3 regions of the Streptomyces sp. NPDC048506 genome follow, and region 1 is predicted to be linked to each of the others. Evidence: riboswitches for the same ligand, from Rfam matches in the RefSeq annotation. Region 1 holds a riboswitch; each other region holds the start of a gene.
The links. A riboswitch is a leader RNA that binds a small molecule or an ion and turns the genes downstream of it on or off. The one in region 1 is predicted to bind S-adenosylmethionine.

Region 1 (7,417 bases):
CGCGCCCCGGCCTTCGCCACACCGTCGGCCACCTCGCGGTCCGTGGAGACCACCACGACCGGCCGGCCGGGCGGTTCGGCCCTTACCAGCTGACGAATCAACTCATCGGCCGTTACGCCCGGTTTGCTGAAAAGGACCCGAACTCCGCGCGGTGGCGCGAGCAGCACCGGCGCGGCCAGCTCCGCCCCGTCGAAGACACAGGTCATCTCCGCGCCGGTCTGCGCGGCCAGCACCGCCAGCCCGCCCAGCAGCCGCAGCCGCTGCTTGTCGAGCGGCATGGTCGGATAGCCGGTTTTGGTCACGTTGTAGCCGTCCACCACCAAATGCGCCTGGGGCAGGGCCAGTAGTTGGTCGAGCAGCGCCGGGTCCATGTCGGACAGGGCCCGCGTGGCGATGTCCTTGGGCGTCATCCGGCCCGGCGCGACCGCCTCGACGGTGTCGGCCGGGTGGACGTTGGCGGGCGGCAGCGCCAGCTCACGCCGCAGCCCCTGGGCCGCGTCCAGCACGGTGTCCAGCAGCAGCCGCAGCCGCATGTCCTCGACGCTGCGGCCCTCACGGGCGGCTCGCCGGCTGGTCTCCAACGCCGTCTCGACCTCGGCGACCCGGGTCTTGAGCCGGCGCACCTCGCTGTCCCCGGCGGTCCGGTCCGTGGCCGCCCGGTCCCGCACCTCCACCAGCGCCGCCTCGGCCTTGCGCACCGCGGCCTCACCGCGCTTGACGTCGCTCAGCGCACTGCGCAGCTTGCGCCGCAGCGCCTCGTTCTCCTTGCGGGCGGCTTCCAGATCCCCGCGTACCCGCTCGGCCTCCGCACGCGCCTCGTCGCGCGCCTGCGCCAGCTCCTCGCGGAGCCTGGCCAGCTCCCGCTCGGCCTCCTCGCCGGCCCGCTCGGCGCGCGCCCGCTGCGCCTCCTCACCGGCCGCCGCAACGAGCTTGACCCAGCCGTCCGGGCGCAGCACATAGGCCGCCGCCGCGACGTCGAGCGGATCGGCGGCGGCCGGCGGGGTGCCGTGCTCCAACGCCTCGGCGAGCTCCGGCTGGGCATCGCGCAACTTGCCGGCGATCCGCTGCCGGAAGACCGCGTCACCCTCCAGCGCGGCGGCCATCGCATTGCCGGCGAACTTGGCCCGACGAGTCGGGGTGAACCGGGCGTACTGCCGCAGCGGGGCCGGGAGTTCGGCGATCGTCAGGGCACCGAACGCCTCCGCGGTGAGCGCCACGACCCGGCGCCGTACGCCCTCGGGCAGCGGACGGTCGAGCACCTCGTCCGCCGCACCCACAGGTGCGTCGTCACGCTGGGCCCCCGGCTCCCCTTCTGGACGGTCCACCACGGCTGTATCGCTCCGATCTCAGGCGCTCGCGCCCGGACGGTCCACCAGTTCGATCTGGTCGACCGCATTGCACCAGCGGCAGCGCACGGACTCGACGCTCTCGCTGAGGACCTCGCGCTCCTCCACCTTCGGCTCACCGGCCAGGTCCAGGTGCACGTACTCCACGACCTTGGCCTGGCGGGTCACGTCGAACCGGGTGAGGTTGCCGCACAGCGTGCAGCGCCACCGGGCTTCGGCCGTCGGCAGGGGAACAGACATCGTGTCGTCCTCTTTCGGTCTCGTCGATCTCGTGCTGCTGCGCCGTTCACGCGGTGCGCCGTCGGACTGCGGAAGTACGCAAAGTACTGCCTGCAACCCTACGGCCTGATGGGGGGCGGGTGCGGGCCCTGCCCAGGAGCCGGGATGCGGCGAGGCACTCTGTCCCGATTGCCCGCATTACGCCATGATCACTTCATGACGGCGCCGGCTCCCCCACCCCGTTCACCGCGTTCCGCCCGCACGCCCCGCTTCCGCACTCCGCGTTCCCGTACGCTCCGTCCATCCGGCCTCCTGCCCCGTCCGCCACGCCCCACCCGGCCCCTGACCTCGGTGTTCTCGCGGCTGACGCCTGTGCTGATCGGCCTGTGCTGTGCGGTCTTCGCGATCGGCCCCGCCTCTGGCCTGAACCGGTCGTACGGCACCGGCGACGCCCTGCTGGAGGCCCAGGCCGCCTACTTCGAGCGGTGGGGCGTGATCCCGCTGCATCTGTGGAGCGGTTCACCACGGGCGCTGATCACGCCGCTCACCGCACTGTTCGTGCACGGCAGCTGGCTGCATCTGCTCGGCAACATGCTGTTCTTGTACGTCTTCGGCGGTATGACCGAGGCACGGATGGGCCGGCTGCCGTTCGCCGCCTTTTACCTCATCATCGGCTACCTGGCGCTGCTCGGCTACGCGGCCGCGCACCTCGATTCGGGCCAGACGCTGGTCGGCGCCTCGGGATCGATCGCCGGGGTCCTGGGGGCCTTCCTCTACCTCTTCCCACGGGCCCGGGTCACCAGCGTCTTCCCGTTCCTGTTCTTCCTGCCGCTGCGCTTCCCCGCCTGGATCGTGCTGCTGTTCTGGTTCTTCCTCCAGTGGCGGGAAGCACAGGACGACCCCAGCGGGCCCGGCGTCGCCTACCTCGCCCATGTCGTCGGCTTCACCCTCGGCTTCCTCTACGCATGGGCCCGATACCGGGGGGATAGTGTGGGGTCCACCAGGGCGGACAGCCGGGCGACCGAGGGAGAGAGCCAGCCGTGATCACGTCGATCGTGCTCATCAAGACCAACGTGGACCAGATCCCCGAGATCGCCGAGAAGATCGCCGCGCTGGAAGGCGTCAGCGAGGTCTACTCGGTCACCGGCGCGCACGACCTGATCGCGATGGTGCGGGTCGCCAAGCACGACGAACTGGCGGACGTCATCCCCGGCCGGATCAGCAAGATCCCCGGCGTCGCCTCGACCGAGACGCACATCGCGTTCCGCACGTACTCACAGCACGACCTCGAGGCAGCGTTCGCGATCGGCCTGGACGCGTAGCGTCTGTTTTTCCCCACCGTGGCCTGGCGGCCGGCGCTCGCCCCACGTTGTTGGCTTTCTCGCCGTGGCCTGGCGGCCGGCGTTCTCCCCACGTGTTTGTCTGCGGCGTCGTGGTGGTTTCTCGCCGTTGCGCCTGCGGCGGGCGTTGTGTGTCGGGTGCGGTGCCGCTCCTCCGGACTTCGTCCTGCGGCGCGACCCCTCCCGTGAGTGGGGGGAAGGACTTGTGGGGGCGTGCGCCGTCTGTCCACTACCGGCAGGGGACCACTCGCGTCCGCCCCCACCGGCCTTCTCCCTTCCCACTCACGGGAGGGGACGGGCCTGCGCAGCGGCAACGCCCGCCGCAGGCGCAACGGCGAGACGACACACGGCGGGAAAGCCAAAAACGTGGGGAACTACCCGGCGCTCCGCGCCGGCACGCAACGGCCGTCCTCCGTACGGTAGTTCCAGCGTGCGCCGTCCGTCACCAGTTCCTTGACCGCCCGGACGAACCGCTCGACGTGCTCGTCGGGGGTGCCGGCGCCGAAGCTGACCCGGATGGCGTTCAGGGAGCGTTCGCCCGGTGCCGCCTCGGGGGCGCCGCACTCCCCCGGGTCCTGCGGCTCGCTGCCCAGGAGGGTCCGGACCAACGGGTGCGCACAGAACAGGCCGTCGCGGACGCCGATGCCGTACTCGGCCGACAGCGCGGCCGCGAAGTGCGAGCTGTTCCAGCCCTCGACGACGAAGGACAGGACGCCGACCCGCGGGGCGTCGTCACCGAAGAGGGAGAGGACCCGTACCTCGGGGACCTCGGCCAGGCCCGCCCGGAGCGTGGTGATCAGCTCTTGTTCACGGGCGACCAGGGTGTCGAAGCCTGCCTCGGTCAGCGCCCGGCAGGCAGAGGCGATGGCGTAGGCGCCGATGACGTTCGGCGAACCGGCCTCGTGCCGGGCGGCGGTGGTGTGCCACTCGACGTCCACCCCGCCATCGGTACGCCGGGAGACCTTACGGCTGGCGCCGCCGCCCGCCAGGTACGGCTCCGCGCCCTGGAGCCAGTCGGCGCGGCCGGCCAGCACGCCCGCGCCGAACGGCGCGTACAGCTTGTGGCCGGAGAAGGCCACCCAGTCGACGTCCAGGTCGGCGAGGTCGACGGGGTGGTGCGGGACGAGCTGCGCCGCGTCCAGGACGATGCGGGCGCCGTGGGCGTGGGCCGCCTCGGCCAGTTCCCGTACCGGCCACAGCTCACCGGTGACGTTCGAGGCGCCGGTCACGCACACCAGCGCCTCGCCGTGCGGCTCGCGCGCGGCCAGCGCCCGCTCCAGGGTCGCGACCGCCTCGCGCGGCGAGCGCGGCGCGTCGAGGTAGGTGACCCGCGCGTTGCGCCACGGCAGCAGCGAGGCGTGGTGCTCGGTCTCGAAGACGAACACCTGGGTGTCCTGCGGGAGTACGGCGGCGAGGAGGTTGAGCGAGTCGGTGGTGGAGCGCGTGAAGACGACCTGGTCCCCGGCGCGGCAGCCGAGGAACTCGGCGATCGTCCGGCGGCTGTTCTCGAAGAGGTCGGTGGAGAGCTGCGAGAGGTATCCGGCGCCGCGGTGCACGCTGCCGTAGTACGGGGCGTAGGCGGCCACGTCGTCCCAGACCCGCTGGAGCGCCGGTGCGCTGGCGGCGTAGTCCAGCGCGGCGTAGTCGACCTCGCCGCCGGTCACCAGCGGTACCAGGACGTCTCGGCCGAGAACGGGCAGCGGGGCACAAACGGAGCTGTCGGCGGCAACGGCGGACACAGACATGGCGAACTCCCGTGAGAGGTAGGCGAATTCGCTGCGGGGGCGCACGGCGTGGAGCGGAGGGGCCGGCGCGGACACGGCCGCAGCGTGAAGGGAAAACAGCGTGGAGAGGAAAGTGGAGAGAAAGGGGTGCGGAAATAGGGGCCGTCGGGCCCTAACGCATTCGCTGTTTCACGGAAGTTCTCCCTCGGGGACCAGGATCCCTGGCGAGGGATCCGCGCTTGCCGTAGACCTCGCTGCCTACGGCCCGGTCATCACCCGGGGCACCCCGCCACGGAAGGAGGGTTGCCGGACAGCGGGCCGGGGCCTGTGTCGCTGTCACTCGTGACCTGCGCAGAATGATGCCACAAGACCATTTACGCGCAAGGGCCCAGTCCATATGACGGACTGAGCCCTGTGTCACACCCTGCGTCACCGGCCGCTCAGGTGTTGCTGGCGGCCACCCAACGCTCCAGCGCCCGCTTGGCCGCCCCGGAGTCGATCGACTCCGCGGCCCGCTCGATGCCGGCCCGGATCTGCTCGGGCAGCGGGGCGTCGCCGATCTCCAGCGCGACCAGCGCGGCCGCGGCGTTCAGCAGCACCGCGTCGCGCACCGGGCCGGTCTCGCCGTCCAGCAGCCGGCGGGCCACATCGGCGTTGTACGAGGCGTCGGCGCCGCGCAGCGCCTCCACGGGCACCAGCGGTATGCCGACGTCCCGCGGGTCGAAGGCCTCCTCGCGCACCGTGCCGTTCCGGACGACCCACACCCGTGAGGTGGCGGTCGTGGTCAACTCGTCGAGCCCGTCGTCGCCGCGGAAGACCAGCGCCGACGAGCCGCGCTCGGCGAGCACCCCGGCCAGGATCGGCGCCATCCGGGCGTCCGCGACACCGGTCGCCTGGGCGCGGACCCGGGCGGGGTTGGTCAGCGGGCCCAGCACGTTGAACGTGGTGCGGATGCCGAGCTGGCCCCGGGCGTTGGCGACGTGCCGCAGCGAGGGGTGGAACTTCACCGCGAAGCAGAAGGTGATGCCCGCCTCCTGCGCCACCTCGACGACCCGCTCCGGGCTGAGGTCGAGGTTGACGCCGAGCTTCTCCAGGACGTCGGAGGCGCCGCTGGCCGAGGACGCGGCGCGGTTGCCGTGCTTGACGACCTTGGCGCCGGTGCCGGCCACCACGATCGAGGACATCGTGGAGATGTTGACGGTCCTGGCGCCGTCGCCGCCGGTGCCGACGATGTCCACGCTCGGGCCGGGCACCTCGATCAGCCGGGCGTGCTGGTACATGGTCCGGACGAGCCCGGAGATCTCGGCGACGGTCTCGCCCTTGGCCCGCAGCGCCACCGCGAACCCGGCGATCTGGGCGTCGCTGGCCTCGCCCCGCATGATCCGGTCCATCGCCCAGGCGGTGTCGTCCGCGGCGAGGTCACGGCCTTCGAGGAGGGCGTTCAGGATGCCCGGCCAGGTGTGGGCCGCCACGCTGTCGCCGCCTGCCGGGGTCACAACGTTCATGGTCCACGCTCCTGGTGAGTGTCCTGCCTATGTCGTCACCCTATCGAGCCCCCGGCATGCCGGAGGGCCCCGTCCGGTGATCGGATGGGGCCCTCTGGGTGGCGTACTACCTACGGTGCGCTACGAGGCGCGGAGGGGATCAGTGGTGGCCGTGGCCGCTGGTGATCTCCTGGTACTCCTCGACCGTGGGCTTGGCGATGACGTTGTCCTCGCCGTAGTAGGACTTCGAGAGCTTGGCGCGCAGCTTCTGCGAGCGCTTGATCTTGCGCTTGACGCCGTTCTCGTCGACCTCCGGGCCCAGCTCAAGCGGCTTGGGCTGCTCGTGCTGCGTGAGGAAGTGCAGCTGCTCCTGGTCGAGCGGCTCGTGGACCTCGATGAACTCACCGTGCGGCAGGCGCTTGATGATGCCGGACTCGCGACCGTGCAGCACCTTGTCCTTGTCGCGCCGCTGGAGACCCAGGCAGATCCGCTTGGTGGCGATGAAGGCCAGCACCGGCCCGACGAAGAACGCGATCCGGACGAACCAGGTGATCGAGTTGATCGACAGGTGGAAGTGGGTCGCCCACAGGTCGTTGCCGCCACCGATCAGCATCACGAAGTACGCGACCAGCCAGGCCACACCGAAGCCGGTGCGGGTCGGGACGTTGCGCGGGCGGTCCAGGATGTGGTGCTCGCGCTTGTCGCCGCGGACCCAGGACTCGACGAACGGGTAGACCGCGATGACGGCGAGGACCAGCGGGAAGATCAGGATCGGGATCAGCACACCGAGGTTGAGGGTGTGGCCCCAGAAGTTCCACTCCCAGCCCGGCATGACGCGGACCAGACCCTCGGCGAAGCCCATGTACCAGTCCGGCTGCGCACCAGTGGAGACCTGGTCCGGCCGGTACGGCCCTATGGCCCACACGGGGTTGATGCTGGCGACCGCGGCGATCACCGCGATCACACCGAAGACCAGGAAGAAGAAGCCTCCGGCCTTGGCCATGTAGACCGGCAGCAGCGGCATGCCCACGACGTTGTTGTTGGTCTTGCCGGCACCCGGGAACTGCGTGTGCTTGTGGTAGAAGACCAGGATCAGGTGCGCCACCAGCAGGCCGAGCATGATGCCCGGCAGCAGCAGCACGTGCACCGTGAAGAACCTCGGGATGATGTCGTGCCCGGGGAACTCGCCGCCGAAGATGAACATCTGGAGGTACGAGCCGACCAGCGGCATCGCCAGGATGACGCCCTCGATGAACCGCACGCCGGTGCCGGAGAGCAGGTCGTCGGGGAGCGAGTAGCCGGTG
Region 2 (7,417 bases), on a different contig from region 1:
GCGGCAACCTCGCCGCCGCCAACGCCCGGCGCAACCCGCGCCGTACCGGCGCCACCGCCTCGGCGCTGACCATCGGACTGACCTTGGTCACCGGTCTTACGGTGCTGGGTGTCTCCGTCGGCCGGGTCGTCGACCACAGGACGGTGGACAACCTGTCGGCCGACTACATGGTTCAGGCACTCAACGGCACGTCGATCGAGGAATCGGCGGCCAGCCAGATCTCCAAGGTGCCAGGCGTCACCGCGGCAACCGCCTTGCGACAGGCTCAGGTTGATGTGGGCGGCGACCGGCGGTCGGTCACCGCGGCAGACCCTGACGGGTTGGCCAAGACGGTCAAGATCAAGACGGTCCACGGCTCGCAAAACGCGCTGGGCGACGGCAAGCTCCTGGTCGACGACCAGGTCGCCAGGAAGCACGGTTGGAAGGTGGGCGCACCACTCCACGTCAACTACCCCGACGGTACGAAGGCCCGCATGACGGTCGGCGGGACCTTCGCCGACAACCTCGTGCTTTCGTCGGTGGTCATGCCGGACCAGATGGTGACACCGCACCTGGGCAGGCCCGAGATCCACCGGCTTCTGGTCACCGTCTCCGGTGGGGCCGACGCCAAGACCGCCCAGGCCATCACCGACGGCCTCGGCGACAACCCCGCCATCTCGGTCATGGACCAGCAGGGCATCCGAGACGCCTTCGGCGGCCGGACCGACACCACGCTCAACATCATGTACGGGCTGCTGGGCATGTCCCTGATCATCGCGGTGCTCGGTGTCATCAACACCCTGGCCATGTCCGTCTTCGAGCGGCGCAGCGAAATCGGCATGCTCCGCGCGGTCGGCCTCGACCGCGGCGCGGTGAAGCGGATGATCCGGCTGGAGTCGGTGGTCATCTCGCTCTTCGGTGCGGTGACCGGTGTAGTGCTTGGCCTGTTCATCGCCTGGGCGGCAGGCCATGCGATCACCCCGGACGTTCAGGGGTATGTCATGGTCATTCCGTGGCCGCGAATCGCGCTCTTCCTCCCGCTGGCGGCCCTGGTGGGCGTACTGGCGGCGAGCTGGCCCGCACGGAGGGCGGCGAATCTGGACCTCCTCGGCTCCATTAAGACGGAATGATTCCACCCCCACGCCCTTAGGGGCTTCGCTCCGGAACCCGGAGGGAACTCTGCTGGCAATTTCGGGGCCAGCCGGCCTCTACGGCCCTCATAGGTCCTGCCCCCTTGCACACCCGTGCCTGTTCGGGCGATCAGAACCGTGACTGCCTGAATCGGGCTGACATCGCGGATACACCTGAATGCAGCGGCGGTGCACTCGACACGCGCGGATGTGATCTGCGACACGGTCACGTAATGGTGACGACAGGGCTGACCCTCCGTAGCTTGGAAGGCGCCAACACGCAAATAGATCGGTTCCAAAGGTCAGAAGACCCCTGGTACCTTCGATTTGCTCGCCCCATGGCGGGCGGCGAAGTCGCCCTGGGTCGCTGACCAGAACAGAGGTACAGGGCATGACGCATCCAAACCGCCTTCTGGGGCGTGAAAAAGAGACAGCGACGCTTACCCGGTTGGCGGCCCGTTCCGTAGCGGGTGAAGGGGAGACTGCGTTCGTCGTCGGTGAGGCGGGGGTGGGCAAGACGGCCCTGGTGGAGCAGATGGCCGCGCACGCCGAGAGCCTGGGCATGCAGGTGCTGTGTCATGCCGGGCAGGAGGTGGAGCGGCAGCATCCGTTCGCTGTCATGTCGGCCTGCCTGGCGGTCGACGCGGCGCCAACCGACCCGGATCGAGCTCGCGTTGCCGAGATCCTGCGGGGCGAGGTTCGGTACGGGCTACCGGGCGCAATCGGTGCTGCGGACGCGGCGACGGTTGAGGCGATGCTGGGTCTGGTCGAGGAGTTGTGCGCGCGAGGACCAGCGGCGCTCATCCTAGATGACTTGCAGTGGGCGGATCCGGCGAGTCTGCTGGTGCTGCGGCGATTGATGGCTTCGGTGCATCAGCTGCCCTTGCTGATCATCGGCGCCTGTCGGCCGGTGCCCAGGGTCAGGGAGGTGGACCTGCTCGTCCATAGCATCGGCGTACGCAACCACACCGTTGTGGAACTGACGCCGCTCAGCCCACCCGACGTCTCACAGATGCTGGCGGCCTTGTCCGGCGGCCGACCCGGCCCACGCCTACGTCGCATGGCCGAGGGGGCAGCAGGAAACCCCTTGTACCTCAGAGAGCTGGTCGACGCGCTGGCGCGCGAACGGGCGATCGACATAAGAGGTGGGACCGCGGAGACCACCGCGCGGTGTTCGCCGTCACTGCCCAACCTGATCAAGCACCGGCTGGCTTGCCTCAGCGATGACGCGCTGCACGCTTTGCGTGTCGCCGCCGTGGTGGGCGACAACTGCACGCTCGGCGAATTCGGTGCGGTCATCGGCAGACCACCCCATGAGGTGCTGGGCATCATCACGGAAGCCCAAGCGGCTGGAGTCCTGCGAGACACCGGCGATCGACTGGCTTTCCGCCATGACCTCATCCGGCACACCCTGGCCGACGCGGTCACCGGCCCCGTCCGCTCCATGGTGCATTTGAAAGCGGCGCAGGTGCTCGCGGGCGCGGGTACCGCCCCCGAACGAGTCGCCGAGCACCTGCTCTACGCAGCGCCACAAGGTGAGTTCCTGATCGCATGGCTGGTGGAGTCGGCGCCGCGCCTCACCACGCGCTCCCCCGCGCTCCTCCTGCGTCTGCTCGACAGGGCCTTGGACATCGCCGACCCGGCCGACCCGCACTACGGTGATCTGCGGCTGCATCACGTCATAGCCCACCTGTCCTGCGGCCACTTGGCCGAAGCGGACGACGAGGCCCGCCACGTACTGGCCCGAACTCAGGACCCCGGCATGGAATGCGCCATGCGGTGGGTCATCGTTCAGGCCGCCCTCGCCAGCGACCGGCCGGACGTGGCGCTGATCGAGTCGCGAGCCGCCCGCGCAAGCGCCAGGCTGCCCGCCATCGAGAGGAACCGGTTCCACGCGTTCAGCGCGGTGTGCCTGTTCGCGATGGGCGAGGTGCAACAGGCCGGGGCGCGCGCGATGGCCGCCCGGCGCACCGCTGAAGATGCCGGCGATCCCCATGCCTTGGCTTACGCGTTGCAGATTCTGGCGGCCAAAGGCTTCCTCGAAGCACCGGGCGCCGAAGCACTGGAGCTGGCTCGGCAGGCAGTCCGGCTGCCTCCGCACTCCATCCACCCGGCTCAGCACCTCGGACTTCAATTGGCCCTGGCCAACTTCTACACAGAACTCGACCGAAGCCAGGAAGCCCACCACACACTGGCCGCCGCCCGCACGACCACAGAACACATCGGCGGTCTCTTCTCGCCCTGGTACCACCTCTCCTGCGCACTCCTGGCCTTCAACACGGGCCGATGGGACGACGCCCTGGCGGACGTCGAGGCAGGACTGGATCTCGCACAGCCGTATGCGATGAGCCGACCCCTGCGGGCAATCGCCGCACTCATCGCACTCCACCGCGGCCAACACGACATCGCCCAAACGCACCTCAACGCCACCGCGTCCACGCAGGACCCCGGATCGATCGCCCGGTTCTACGAGTACCTACCGCTCTCCGCAAGCGTTCGCCTCGACGAGGCACACAACAACACCAAGGACGCATACTCCCAACTCGCAACCGCCTTCGACCAGGGCATAGGCCACCTGCCCGGCCAACTCATCCTCGGCTTCCTCGCACCCGACATCGTCCAACTCGCCCTGGCCCACGGAGACACCACCACCGCCCACCGCGTCACCACAGCCGCCCAGAGGAGAGCCGACCACAGCAACGCGCCCAATCACCTCGGTGACGTCTACAGATGCCAAGGGCTCGTGGCTCGGGACCCTCACCTGCTCCTGGAAGCCGCCCGCCACTACCACACCGCCTCACGTCCCCTGCACGAGGCACACGCGTACGCCGACGCCGCAGAACTTCTCGCCCACATCCAACGGCCGGCCGAGGCCCGCGCACGCCTCAGCCAAGCCCTGGAGATATACGACTCCCTGGGTGCCAGTCGGGACAGCGCTCGCGCTCTGTTCCGCCTCCGCTCCATCACCCGAAGCCCACGGAGGGCGCACGATGACGCCCGCTGCGGCTGGGACGCCCTGACCACCACCGAACACATCGTCGCCGGTCACGTCGCCCGCGGCCACTCCAACCCCCAGATAGGCACCCTCATGACCATTTCCCGACGCACGGTCAGCACGCACGTGTCCAACATCCTCAAGAAACTCGACATGACCTCGCGCGTCCAACTCGCAGCCGAAGTCATACGCCGGCACAGTCCCGACGATGGACAGCCAACGGGCTGATCGCCCCTGGCTCGGCGTCCGTCGGCACTGATGCTGCCGTCGCCTGTGCACAACCGGACCGCCCGCATTCCCGCCTTTTGCCGCGCTACACCTGCGGTGGCGTCCGGCCACCGGCTGGCCACCGTCGTTGCGACGCCTGTCTCGGGCGTCGGGACTCTGCCCTCGACCTCTGCCCAGCGGGCAGAGGCGGGGGCTTGCCGTTGTCGTTCCCGGGTGCATCGAGGAGTTCCGCTGGGCGCCGTCGCCGCGCCTTCCGCCAGGTCTGTTCGGACTCGTTTCGTCGTCCCAGAGGCCGGGCAGGCTTTGACAAACATGTCCGAGGTCTGTCTAACCTACGCCGCAGATCGGTCATGAGTGTCAGCGACAAGCCCTGGCTTGCTGACCGGCAACCCTCGCGCCGCGGTGGGGTGCCCCAGGTGACGACCGGACCGGAAGACTTTCGGTAAGCGCGAGGCCAGTTGGGCCGGAACAGAGACGGTGACGGCGGCGCCGTGGCTGCCTGCTGCTGTGCGCGAACCGGTCAGTCGACCTGCTCCGCGTCAACAGCGCTCTGTGTACCGGCACCTGCCGTGCCGTCTGCCAAGGCTGAAGGCTGACGGTCTTCTGAATCTCTGACGCCACCGCCGTCGCGGTGCGCGCCCTCCTTGCCCTCGCGCCGTTCCACGCGTCCCCGTACGCATCGTCACACAGGGCCCCCGGCTGGGCCGTCCCGCTGCGGCATCCGGCGGTCCGGGGTGTCCGAATTCGCTGGAGTCCTCCATGAGTGAACCCCCTGGCGCTGCTGCATTGCTCGCCTCAACGCCTCCTGCCGAGGCAACCCCCGACCCCTCCCCCGAGCCTCGTACCGCACGTACTGGCGAGGCCGAACGGCCGGGTGACGACACCGCACCGCGGCCACTGGCGGCACAGCGGGTGCTGCCGCTGCGCAGACCCGGCCGTTGGATCGCCACGGCGATCGTGCCGGTGCTGGTCGCCCAGATCGCCCACGGACTGGTGACCACCCCCCACCGTCCGGTCCGTGAACGGCCAGCCCAACATCCTGCCCGTCGACGGTGACGAGGGCATCCGCGCCAACCGCTGGCACACCGACGTCACCTTCGTCCGCACGCCCCCGAAGGCGTCGACCCTGCGCAGCATCGTCGTCCCGCCCTACGGCCGCAACACTCTGATCGCCAACTCGGCCGGGGCCTACCAGGACCTGCCCGAGCCGCTGCGCGAACTGGCGGACGAACCGTGGGCGGTGCACACCAACGACTACGACTACGCCGCCCCGAAGAACGACAAGGAGGCCGAGCACCGTAAGCAGTTCGTCTCACGCACGTACCGCACCGCGCACCCGGCGGTACGGGTGCACCCCGAGACGGGGGAACGCGGTCTTTTCATCGGCGGCTTCGCGCAGACCATCGTGGGCCTCGGCCCGTCCGAGTCCCGGGACCTGCTGCGCATCTTCCAGTCGTACGTGACGCGGCCGGAGAACATCGTCCGGGTGGCCCGGACACCGGGTGACCTCGTCCTGTTCGACAACCGCGTCACCCAGCACTACGCCCCCGACGACTACGGCGACCTGCCGCGCCTGCTGCACCGGGTGACCGTCGCGGGGGACGCTCCAGTGGGCGTCGACGGCGCCTCCAGCCGCGCCATCGAAGGCGGTGGCGCCGGCCACTACACACCCGCCGTGGCCTGACGCCCACGGACTCCGGCTGCCGGGTGCGTCCACGCCGAGTAGTCGTTCGTCGCCTGGTATTGATCACGGGTTGACCAAGGGGAGAGGATGGCGCAATGAGTGTCGGGACAAGGATTGCTCTGAAGGCATATGCAAGTCTGCGAGATGTCCAGGCTTTTGCATGGAATCAAAACTTGAATATCGTGGAGGCAACCCGAGAGGATGAGACCCCGACCAGGTTCGGCTGGGAAACCTGCGACGAAACCACGAGTCTCGATTATCTTGAAGATCCGACCCTAGGCGTCAGTTACATCACGATCAGAGGCGAGAGGATCGCCCACCTAAGCGAAGCGGTCCGCACGGGCCTGGCTACCTGGACGTTCCAGGACAGCATGCGTCTCATTTCCACCGGAAGCGACAGCGACGCCATTATTCAAGGCATCTATGTCGGCGCACTCTCTGCGACGCGGAGGGATGTCCCTGTCGTCTCGGAGGCCTTTCGGTCAGCAATTCGACATCCGGATCGGGAAGTTCGACGCGCCGTGCTTGTGGGCATTGGCTACGCGACAGTCAGCACAGAGTTGCGGGAAATCGCAGAGGAAATTCGAAACTCTGATCAGGATGAGGGTATTCGAGTCGACGCAGGGTACCTACTGGAGGGCCTTGAGATGGCCGCCGCGGCCCCCGCTGCCGACCATGGCCGGGCCGGATGAGCGGGGGCCGAGATCCGACGAACAGGGCCGACATCACCCGATCAAGTTCAGTGGCCGCCTCACTGGAAGCAGGCCGCCAGGCCAGCACGGCATTGATTCAACGAGGGGGCAACCGCGCGCGGCGTCAGCCCCTACAAGGGTGCGATTCGTCCGTTCAGTTCTTCAGGTTGAGGATGATCAGGCGCATGGTGTCTGTGCCGGCGTATGTGACGAACACGCCCGCGCCCTTGGCCATGGCGTCAGGGGTGATGGTCTTCCCCGGCAGGGGGGTGGCGGCGCCCGTGGTGGCGGAGACGGAGACCGGGGTCCGCGGCGCGTCCTCGCCGGCCGAGCCGTAGGCGGTGCCGTCGTCGCCGACGGACGCGAGGTTGATCTTCTTGGCTCCCTTACCGCTGTCGGTGCACGTGCCCTTGCCCGTCTTCAGGTCGAAGACGTTCCCGCCCTTGACCAGGAAGCGGCCGTTGGGGGACAGGGCCGGCTTCGTCTCCGCCTTCGGGCTCGGAATGCGGATGGCGTACTCGGTGTCCCTGGTACGGCAAGCGGCGGTGGCCCGGACAGCGCCGGTTGAAAGGTCGTGCACGGCGGAGATGTCGTCCTTCGCCTTGAGCCAGTTGGCGATCACGTAGTTGCCGGCGGCACCGACGATGCGGCCGTTCGGTGTCTCCTCCATGCCGAAGCCGACGTTCTCGTACTTGCGGATGGCTTCAAC
Region 3 (7,417 bases), on a different contig from region 1:
CTTGACGGCGACGGACTTGAAGGTGCCACGGATCTTGTTGACGACCAGGGTCGACAGGGCCTCGCCCTCGACGTCCTCGGCGATGATCAGCAGCGGCTTGCCGGACTGCATGACCTTCTCCAGGAGCGGCAGCAGGTCCTTCACGTTGCCGATCTTGGAGTTGACGATGAGGATGTACGGGTCCTCCAGGGAGGCCTCCATACGCTCCATGTCGGTCGCGAAGTACGCCGAGATGTAGCCCTTGTCGAAGCGCATACCCTCGGTGAGCTCCAGCTCCAGACCGAAGGTCTGGGACTCCTCGACGGTGATGACGCCTTCCTTGCCGACCTTGTCCATGGCCTCGGCGATCAGCTCGCCGATCTGGGTGTCGGCGGCGGAGATGGAGGCGGTGGAGGCGATCTGCTCCTTGGTCTCGACCTCCTTGGCCTGGTCGAGCAGGGCGGCGGAGACGGCCTCGACGGCCTTCTCGATACCGCGCTTCAGGGCCATCGGGTTGGCGCCGGCGGCAACGTTGCGCAGGCCCTCGCGGACCAGCGCCTGGGCCAGGACGGTCGCGGTCGTCGTGCCGTCACCGGCTACGTCGTCCGTCTTCTTCGCGACCTCCTTGACCAGCTCGGCGCCGATCTTCTCGTACGGGTCCTCAAGCTCGATCTCCTTGGCGATGGACACACCATCGTTGGTGATCGTGGGGGCGCCCCACTTCTTCTCGAGGACGACGTTGCGGCCCTTGGGGCCGAGGGTGACCTTGACGGCGTCGGCGAGCTGGTTCATCCCGCGCTCGAGACCGCGCCGTGCCTCCTCGTCGAACGCGATGATCTTGGCCATGTGAAGTGGTCCTCCCGGACTGGGGTGGATTGCTCCGGACCGCGCTGGCGCCCGCGACGGACGACCTGCAGACCTGTGGTGGTTCCTTGCCCCACCCGGCCCGCGGGCCTCACCGACCCGGTCCTTCGTTGTCACTCTCACTCGGAGAGTGCTAACGCCAATGATTAGCACTCGGGCCATGCGAGTGCAAGCCGCCCGGAGGGCGTCGTTGAGGGGTGGTGGTCGGGTGACGGGTGGGAGCAAGCCGCCCGGAGGGCGTCGTTGAGGGGTGGTGGTCGGGTGACGGGTGGGAGCAAGCCGCCCGGAGGGCGTCATTGAGGGGTGGCGGTCGGGCGACGGGTGGGAGCAAGCCGCCCGGAGGGGTCTTGGGGAGCGTGGCGGTCGGGCCGGGGAGCTGACGGGCAGGCAGAAGGCCCGTACCCCCTCAGGGGTACGGGCCTTCCGTACGCAGCAGTCGGTCGGCGCCTCAGCCGGCCACGCGGACCATGTCCGCCTGCGGCCCCTTCTGGCCCTGCGAGATCTCGAACTCGACCCGCTGGCCCTCCTCAAGGGTGCGGTAACCGTCCATCTGGATCGCGCTGTAGTGGACGAATACATCCGCACCACCGTCGACCGCGATGAAGCCGTACCCCTTCTCCGCGTTGAACCACTTGACGGTGCCCTGAGCCATGCCTAACTCCCCTATTACTGGCCCTTGCGCAGGACCGCACTCCGCGGACCCGGGTCAGACCTCACCCCGCGAAGGCCCGTGGGGTGTGCGCCGGAACGCGTCGACCGCCGCTGAATGTATCTGCACCGATGCCCAGCGCAACAGGTCAATCGGACGAGAATTCTGGCGCCGGAGAATCGGCAATATGCGGCGAAATCCCGTTTCTGCAGGGCAAGTCGGGCCGGTCATAGGCGCACGTAAGCGACAAATCCCGTGCACGCTCCGGGCACAAGTCATCGCGATTTCATATGCGTTCGGCATGCCCGTGGGGATATCCGGAACGTGGATCGCCACAATGGTATCCCCTTTCACGAAGCGGAATTGCCCCGTCCGATTTCAAAGGACGGGGCAATTCCGGTCAAGAAGGAGCAGAGATGGCGCAAAATAGCACCTCGCCTGGCCGCTCAGCAGCCTCCGGCGACATGTCCGAAGGTCAGCCTCCGGCGACGGCCGGGATGATCGAGACGCCCGCGCCGTCCGGGGTCGCCGTCTCAAGGCCCTGCTCGAAGCGGACGTCGTCGTCGTTGACGTAGACGTTCACGAAGCGGCGGAGCTTGCCGGCGTCGTCCAGGACGCGGGCCGCGATGCCCTGGTGGTTCTTCTCCAGGTCGGCGATCACCTCGGCGAGGGTCGCGCCCTCGGCGGTGACCTCGGCCTCGCCACCGGTGTAGGTGCGGAGGATGGTGGGGATGCGGACCGTGACGCTCATGGTTCTGCCTTCCGGACAGGGGTTACGGAGTACGAGTTCGGGGTGCGCGGTCTCAGCCGGCCAGGCCGGCCGCGCGGAACGCGTCCAGGCTGGGGCGGATCGTGGCCGTGGGCCCGGAGGTCGGCGCGACGGCGTCCAGCGTCTTGAGACCGTCACCCGTATTGAGGACGACGGTGGTCAGGGACGGGTCGATGAGGCCGTTCTCGATCAGCTTCTTGGTCACGCCGACGGTCACCCCGCCCGCGGTCTCCGCGAAGATCCCCTCGGTCCGCGCCAGCAGCTTGATCGCGTCCACGACCTGCTCGTCGTTGACGTCCTCGACCGCACCGCCGGTCCGGCGCGCGATGTCGAGCACGTAGGGGCCGTCGGCCGGGTTGCCGATCGCGAGGGACTTGGCGATGGTGTTGGGCTTCTGGGGGCGGACCACGTCGTGGCCGGCCTTGAAGGCCGCCGAGACCGGAGAGCAGCCCTCCGCCTGGGCGCCGAAGATCTTGTACGGCTTGTCCTCGACCAGGCCGAGGGCGATCAGCTCCTTCAGCCCCTTGTCGATCTTCGTCAGCTGGGAGCCGGACGCGATCGGGATGACGATCTGGTCCGGGAGCCGCCAGCCGAGCTGCTCGCAGATCTCGTACGCCAGGGTCTTGGAACCCTCGCCGTAGTACGGGCGCAGATTGACGTTGACAAAGCCCCAGCCCTCGCCCAGCGGGTCGCCGATGAGCTCCGAGCAGAAGCGGTTGACGTCGTCGTAGTTGCCCTCGATGCCGACCAGGTCGCCGCCGTAGACCGCGGCCATGACGACCTTGCCGGCCTCCAGGTCGTGCGGGATGAAGACGCAGGACTTGAAGCCGGCGCGGCGTGCCGCGGCGCCGACCGCACCGGCGAGGTTGCCGGTGGAGGAGCAGGAGAGGGTGGTGAAGCCGAAGGCGCGGGCGGCCTCGACGGCGATCGCGACGACGCGGTCCTTGAAGGAGTGCGTCGGGTTGCCGGAGTCGTCCTTGACGTACAGCCCGCCGGTGACACCGAGCTCGGCGGCGAGCCGGTCGGCCTTGACGAGGTGGGTGAAGCCGGGGTTCAGGTTCGGCTTCTCGGCCACGTCGGTGGGGACCGGCAGCAGCGGGGCGTAGCGCCAGATGTTGTTCGGACCGGCCTCGATCCGCTTCTTCAAGGCCTCGGGGTCACCGCTCGGCAGGTCGTAGGCGACTTCGAGCGGCCCGAAACAGCTCGCACAGGCGAAGATGGGACCGAGGTCGAAGCGCTCGCCGCACTCGCGGCAGGACAGCGCGACGGCGGGACCAAGAGAGACGGTGGGAGTGTCGGCAGCGGTTTCGGTGCTCTGCACAGCCATGGAGGCGAGGCCCTTTCTCCTCATCTTCCTCGCGGCGCATCTCGCCACGAGACGGATTTGGCACCTTCCCTAGCCGGGAGCCCCGCTGCTGATCAGCAAGAACCGGCTGGAGGGTTGCCGGGGCTTCAACGGGCCGTTTCCCTCTGCCCCTCTGGATGAGCGGTATGGCGCTGGGCCGAAACCCAGGCGTTTGTGGCGCGGTGACCCCGACATGCGATGGCCATCCGCGTTGTTCAAGACTGTAACCGAAGGCACTGACAGTTGAGATAGTCGTCCGATCCGCGAGATGGGTCACATGCGAGAGGTGTTCACGTGCTGGAAGAGGTGGAGCGCTGGCTGAACAGCCGCTCCTGGTCGGCCGCGGACCGCCCCCTGGGGCGGCTGCTGGAGGCGAAGCGCCAGACGGGCCGTACGGTCAGCGTCGTCCTGCCCGCGCTGAACGAGGAGGCCACCGTCGGCGCGATCGTCGCCGCGATCCGCGCCGGGCTGATGACCGACGCGGTCGGGCTGGTCGACGAGCTGGTGGTGCTGGACTCCGGCTCGACCGACCGCACCGCCGAGGTCGCGGCGGCGGCCGGGGCCCGGGTGGTGCACCGTGACAGCGTCCTGCCGCGGATCCCCGCACTGCCCGGCAAGGGCGAGGTCCTCTGGCGCTCCCTCCTCGTCACCACCGGCGACATCGTCTGCTTCATCGACGCCGACCTGCGCGAGTTCTCCACCACCTTCGTCTCCGGGATCGTCGGCCCGCTGCTGACGGACCCCGACGTCCACTTCGTCAAGGCCATGTACGACCGGCCACTGGAGACGGGTGGGGTCGAGGGTGCCGGCCAGGGCGGACGGGTCACCGAACTGGTCGCCCGCCCGCTGCTCAACCTGCACTGGCCGCAGCTGGCAGGCTTCGTGCAGCCCCTGGGCGGTGAGTACGCGGCCCGCCGCTCGCTGCTGGAGCGGCTGCCGTTCCCGGTCGGCTACGGCGTCGAGCTCGGCCTGCTCGTCGACGCCCTGCACACCGTCGGCCTGGACGCCCTCGCCCAGGTGGACGTCGGTGTGCGCAAGCACCGCCACCAGGACGGCCAGGCGCTCGGCCGGATGGCCGCCGCGATCTACCGCACCGCCCAACTCCGCCTGGCGCGCGGCCACTTGGTGCGTCCCCGGCTCACCCAGTTCGACCGCGGCGAGCAGGGGTTCGTCCCGCGGACGTCGGACGTGGACACCGAGGAGCGCCCCCCGATGGCCGAAATCCCGGAGTACGCGGCGCGCCGCGCGGCCTGACCCGCGCTCCGTACGTTTGCGCGGATCTGTCACGGGTTACTGTCGCGACATGGTCTCCGAGCGCAGTGCGGCCCCCTCAGGTGCCGAGGTCCTCGTCGCGTCCAACCGCGGGCCGGTCTCGTACGCCCTGGGGGCGGACGGAGCACTGACCGCCAAGCGGGGCGGTGGCGGGCTGGTGTCGGGATTGTCGTCCATCGGGCCCGGCACGGACGCGGTGTGGGTGTGTGCGGCGCTGGGCGACGGGGACCGGGAGGCGGTGCGGCGGTCGGGGGGTGCGCTGGAACCGGCCGACACCGGCGGACAGCGCGTCCGGATGCTGGACATTCCGGCCGAGGTGCACGCCCGGGCCTACAACGGCATCGCGAACTCGGTGCTGTGGTTCATCCACCACATGCTGTACCAGACGCCGCTGGAGCCGGTCTTCGGTGCGGAGTTCCGGGCGCAGTGGGCGTCGTACGAGGCGTACAACCGCGCCTTCGCGCAGGCGCTGGCCGACGAGGCCGCCGACGGGGCGGCGGTGCTGGTGCAGGACTACCACCTGGCGCTGGTGCCGGGGCTGCTGCGGACGCTGCGGCCCGATGTGCGCATCGCGCACTTCTCGCACACGCCGTGGGCGCCGCCGGAGTACTTCCGGATACTGCCGGACGACGTCGCCGAGCAGCTGCTGACGGGCATGCTGGGCGCCGATCAGCTGGGGTTCCTCACCCACCGGTGGGCGGACGCCTTCACCACGTGCTGTGCGGCCGTGCTCGGCGGCACCGGCGGCACCCGGACCGGCGTGTACGGGCTCGGGGCGGACGCCGACTTCCTGCGGGAGCGGTCGCGGCGGGCGGACGTGGCCGACCGGCTGGCCGCGCTGCGCGCGCAGGTCGGCACCGGGCCCGACGGTACGGCCAGGAGGACGATCGTCCGGGTGGACCGCACCGAGCTGTCGAAGAACATCGTGCGGGGGCTGCTGGCCTACCGGCAGCTGCTGGCGGACCGGCCGGCGTGGCACGAGCGGGTGGTGCACGTGGCGTTCGCCTACCCCTCGCGCCAGGACCTGGCCGTCTACCGGGACTACACGGCGGAGGTCGGGCGGGTCGCCGAGGAGATCAACTCCCGGTACGGGACGGCGGGTTGGCAGCCGGTGGAGCTGCATGTGAAGGACGACTTCGCCCGGTCGCTGGCCGCGTACCGGCTGGCGGACGTGGCGCTGGTCAACCCGATCCGGGACGGGATGAACCTCGTCGCGAAGGAGATCCCGGTGGTGTCCGACCACGGCTGCGCGCTGGTGCTGTCACGGGAGGCCGGGGCGCACGAGGAGCTCGGCGCGGATGCCGTCACGGTCAATCCGTACGACGTGAGCGGTACCGCCGAGGCGCTGCACGAGGCGCTGACGATGGACAGCGGGGAGCGTGCGGAGCGGACCCGGCGGCTGGCCGCGGCCGCCACCGCGCTGCCGCCCGCCCGGTGGTTCCTGGACCAGCTGCGGGCGCTGACCGCCTGAGGTGTCCCGGGGCGCCGCCCGCGCACGCGCGGAGGGGGACGATCCGGCCGTACTCCGGGCCGCCCGGCTGGCCCGCACCGCGATGGGGTAGTCCTGTGCCATGCCGATCTCCGCACGCCGGGCCGCGCTCACGGCCCTCGCCGTCCTGGCGACCGCCCTCACCGGATGTTCGCCCGCCCAGAGCCACCCCGACGCGAAGGGCGGCTCCCCGCGCCCCGGATCGCCGGCCTCCTCCGCCCCGTCCTCCGGGCCGACCGGGTCGATACCGATGGGGCCCGGCCCCCGGTCCGCGTACACCGTGCAGCGGCAGCCGACCCCCGGCTCCTGCCACGTCCGCCACACCGCCGACAAGCAGCCGCTGCCCGACCCGGCGTGCACGCCGGGGGCGACCAACCCCAGGGTGACGGCGGCGACGCTGAAGTCGACGATCTGCCGCAGCGGCTACACCAAGGACATCCGGCCGCCGGTGTCCATCACCGGCCGCGAGAAGAAGGCCAACGCCGCCTCCTACGGCTACACCGGTCCGCTGCGCGACGCCGAGTACGACCACCTCATCAGCCTGCAACTGGGCGGCGACCCCAACGACCCGCGCAACCTCTGGGTCGAGCCACCGTCCCCCGGGCACCGGCCCGGCGCCGGGCCGAACAACCCGAAGGACGTGGTGGAGAACCGGCTGAAGGCCGCGATCTGTTCGGGCAGGGCCGAGCTGACGAAGGCCCAGCAGGCCATCGCGCACGACTGGACGACCGCGGAGGCGGTGCTGGGCCTCACGAAGTAGCCGGGCTCACCGGGCGGTGAGCCGGTCCGCCAGGGCGTCGAGGAGGCCGACGACGCCGGTGGGGCCGTCGACCACCAGGTCGGCGCGGTCGGCGAGTTCGGTGACCTCGTCGCTGCCGCTGCACACCAGGACGCCGGTCAGGCCGTCGGAGCGGAGCTTCTCCACGGCCGCGAAGGCGGCCAGGTCGCCCAGGTCGTCACCGGCGTAGAGGACGGTGGACGCACCCGTTTCCCGCACCCAGTCGGCGAGGGCCACGCCCTTGTCCATCCCCGGGGGCCTCAGTTCCAGCA

Region 2: it holds a riboswitch for S-adenosylmethionine, as region 1 does, so the genes downstream of both, AB0C96_RS32080 (hypothetical protein) here and AB0C96_RS38225 (aminotransferase class V-fold PLP-dependent enzyme) in region 1, are expected to answer to the same signal.
Region 3: it holds a riboswitch for S-adenosylmethionine, as region 1 does, so the genes downstream of both, thrC (threonine synthase) here and AB0C96_RS38225 (aminotransferase class V-fold PLP-dependent enzyme) in region 1, are expected to answer to the same signal.

The regions. Positions count from the first base shown of each region.
Region 1 covers NZ_JBEZIX010000070.1:29,878-37,294, forward strand. Annotated here, with positions in the region: gene AB0C96_RS38205 (NYN domain-containing protein) at 1-1,328, opposite strand, end outside; gene AB0C96_RS38210 (hypothetical protein) at 1,347-1,586, opposite strand; gene AB0C96_RS38215 (rhomboid family intramembrane serine protease) at 1,917-2,609, shown strand; gene AB0C96_RS38220 (Lrp/AsnC ligand binding domain-containing protein) at 2,606-2,887, shown strand; gene AB0C96_RS38225 (aminotransferase class V-fold PLP-dependent enzyme) at 3,280-4,650, opposite strand; SAM riboswitch class IV at 4,860-4,977, opposite strand; gene trpD (anthranilate phosphoribosyltransferase) at 5,070-6,134, opposite strand; gene AB0C96_RS38235 (ubiquinol-cytochrome c reductase cytochrome b subunit) at 6,274-7,417, opposite strand, start outside.
Region 2 covers NZ_JBEZIX010000048.1:1,106-8,522, reverse strand. Annotated here, with positions in the region: gene AB0C96_RS32090 (FtsX-like permease family protein) at 1-1,109, shown strand, start outside; gene AB0C96_RS32085 (AAA family ATPase) at 1,501-4,332, shown strand; SAM riboswitch class IV at 4,679-4,787, shown strand; partial or broken gene AB0C96_RS32080 (hypothetical protein) at 5,092-5,337, shown strand; partial or broken gene AB0C96_RS32075 (TauD/TfdA family dioxygenase) at 5,336-6,016, shown strand; gene AB0C96_RS32070 (hypothetical protein) at 6,112-6,708, shown strand; gene AB0C96_RS32065 (hypothetical protein) at 6,863-7,417, opposite strand, start outside.
Region 3 covers NZ_JBEZIX010000046.1:52,304-59,720, forward strand. Annotated here, with positions in the region: gene groL (chaperonin GroEL) at 1-825, opposite strand, end outside; gene AB0C96_RS31485 (cold-shock protein) at 1,292-1,495, opposite strand; gene AB0C96_RS31490 (MoaD/ThiS family protein) at 1,968-2,243, opposite strand; gene thrC (threonine synthase) at 2,296-3,588, opposite strand; SAM riboswitch class I at 3,606-3,750, opposite strand; gene AB0C96_RS31500 (glucosyl-3-phosphoglycerate synthase) at 3,901-4,860, shown strand; gene AB0C96_RS31505 (trehalose-6-phosphate synthase) at 4,910-6,349, shown strand; gene AB0C96_RS31510 (hypothetical protein) at 6,450-7,127, shown strand; gene otsB (trehalose-phosphatase) at 7,134-7,417, opposite strand, start outside.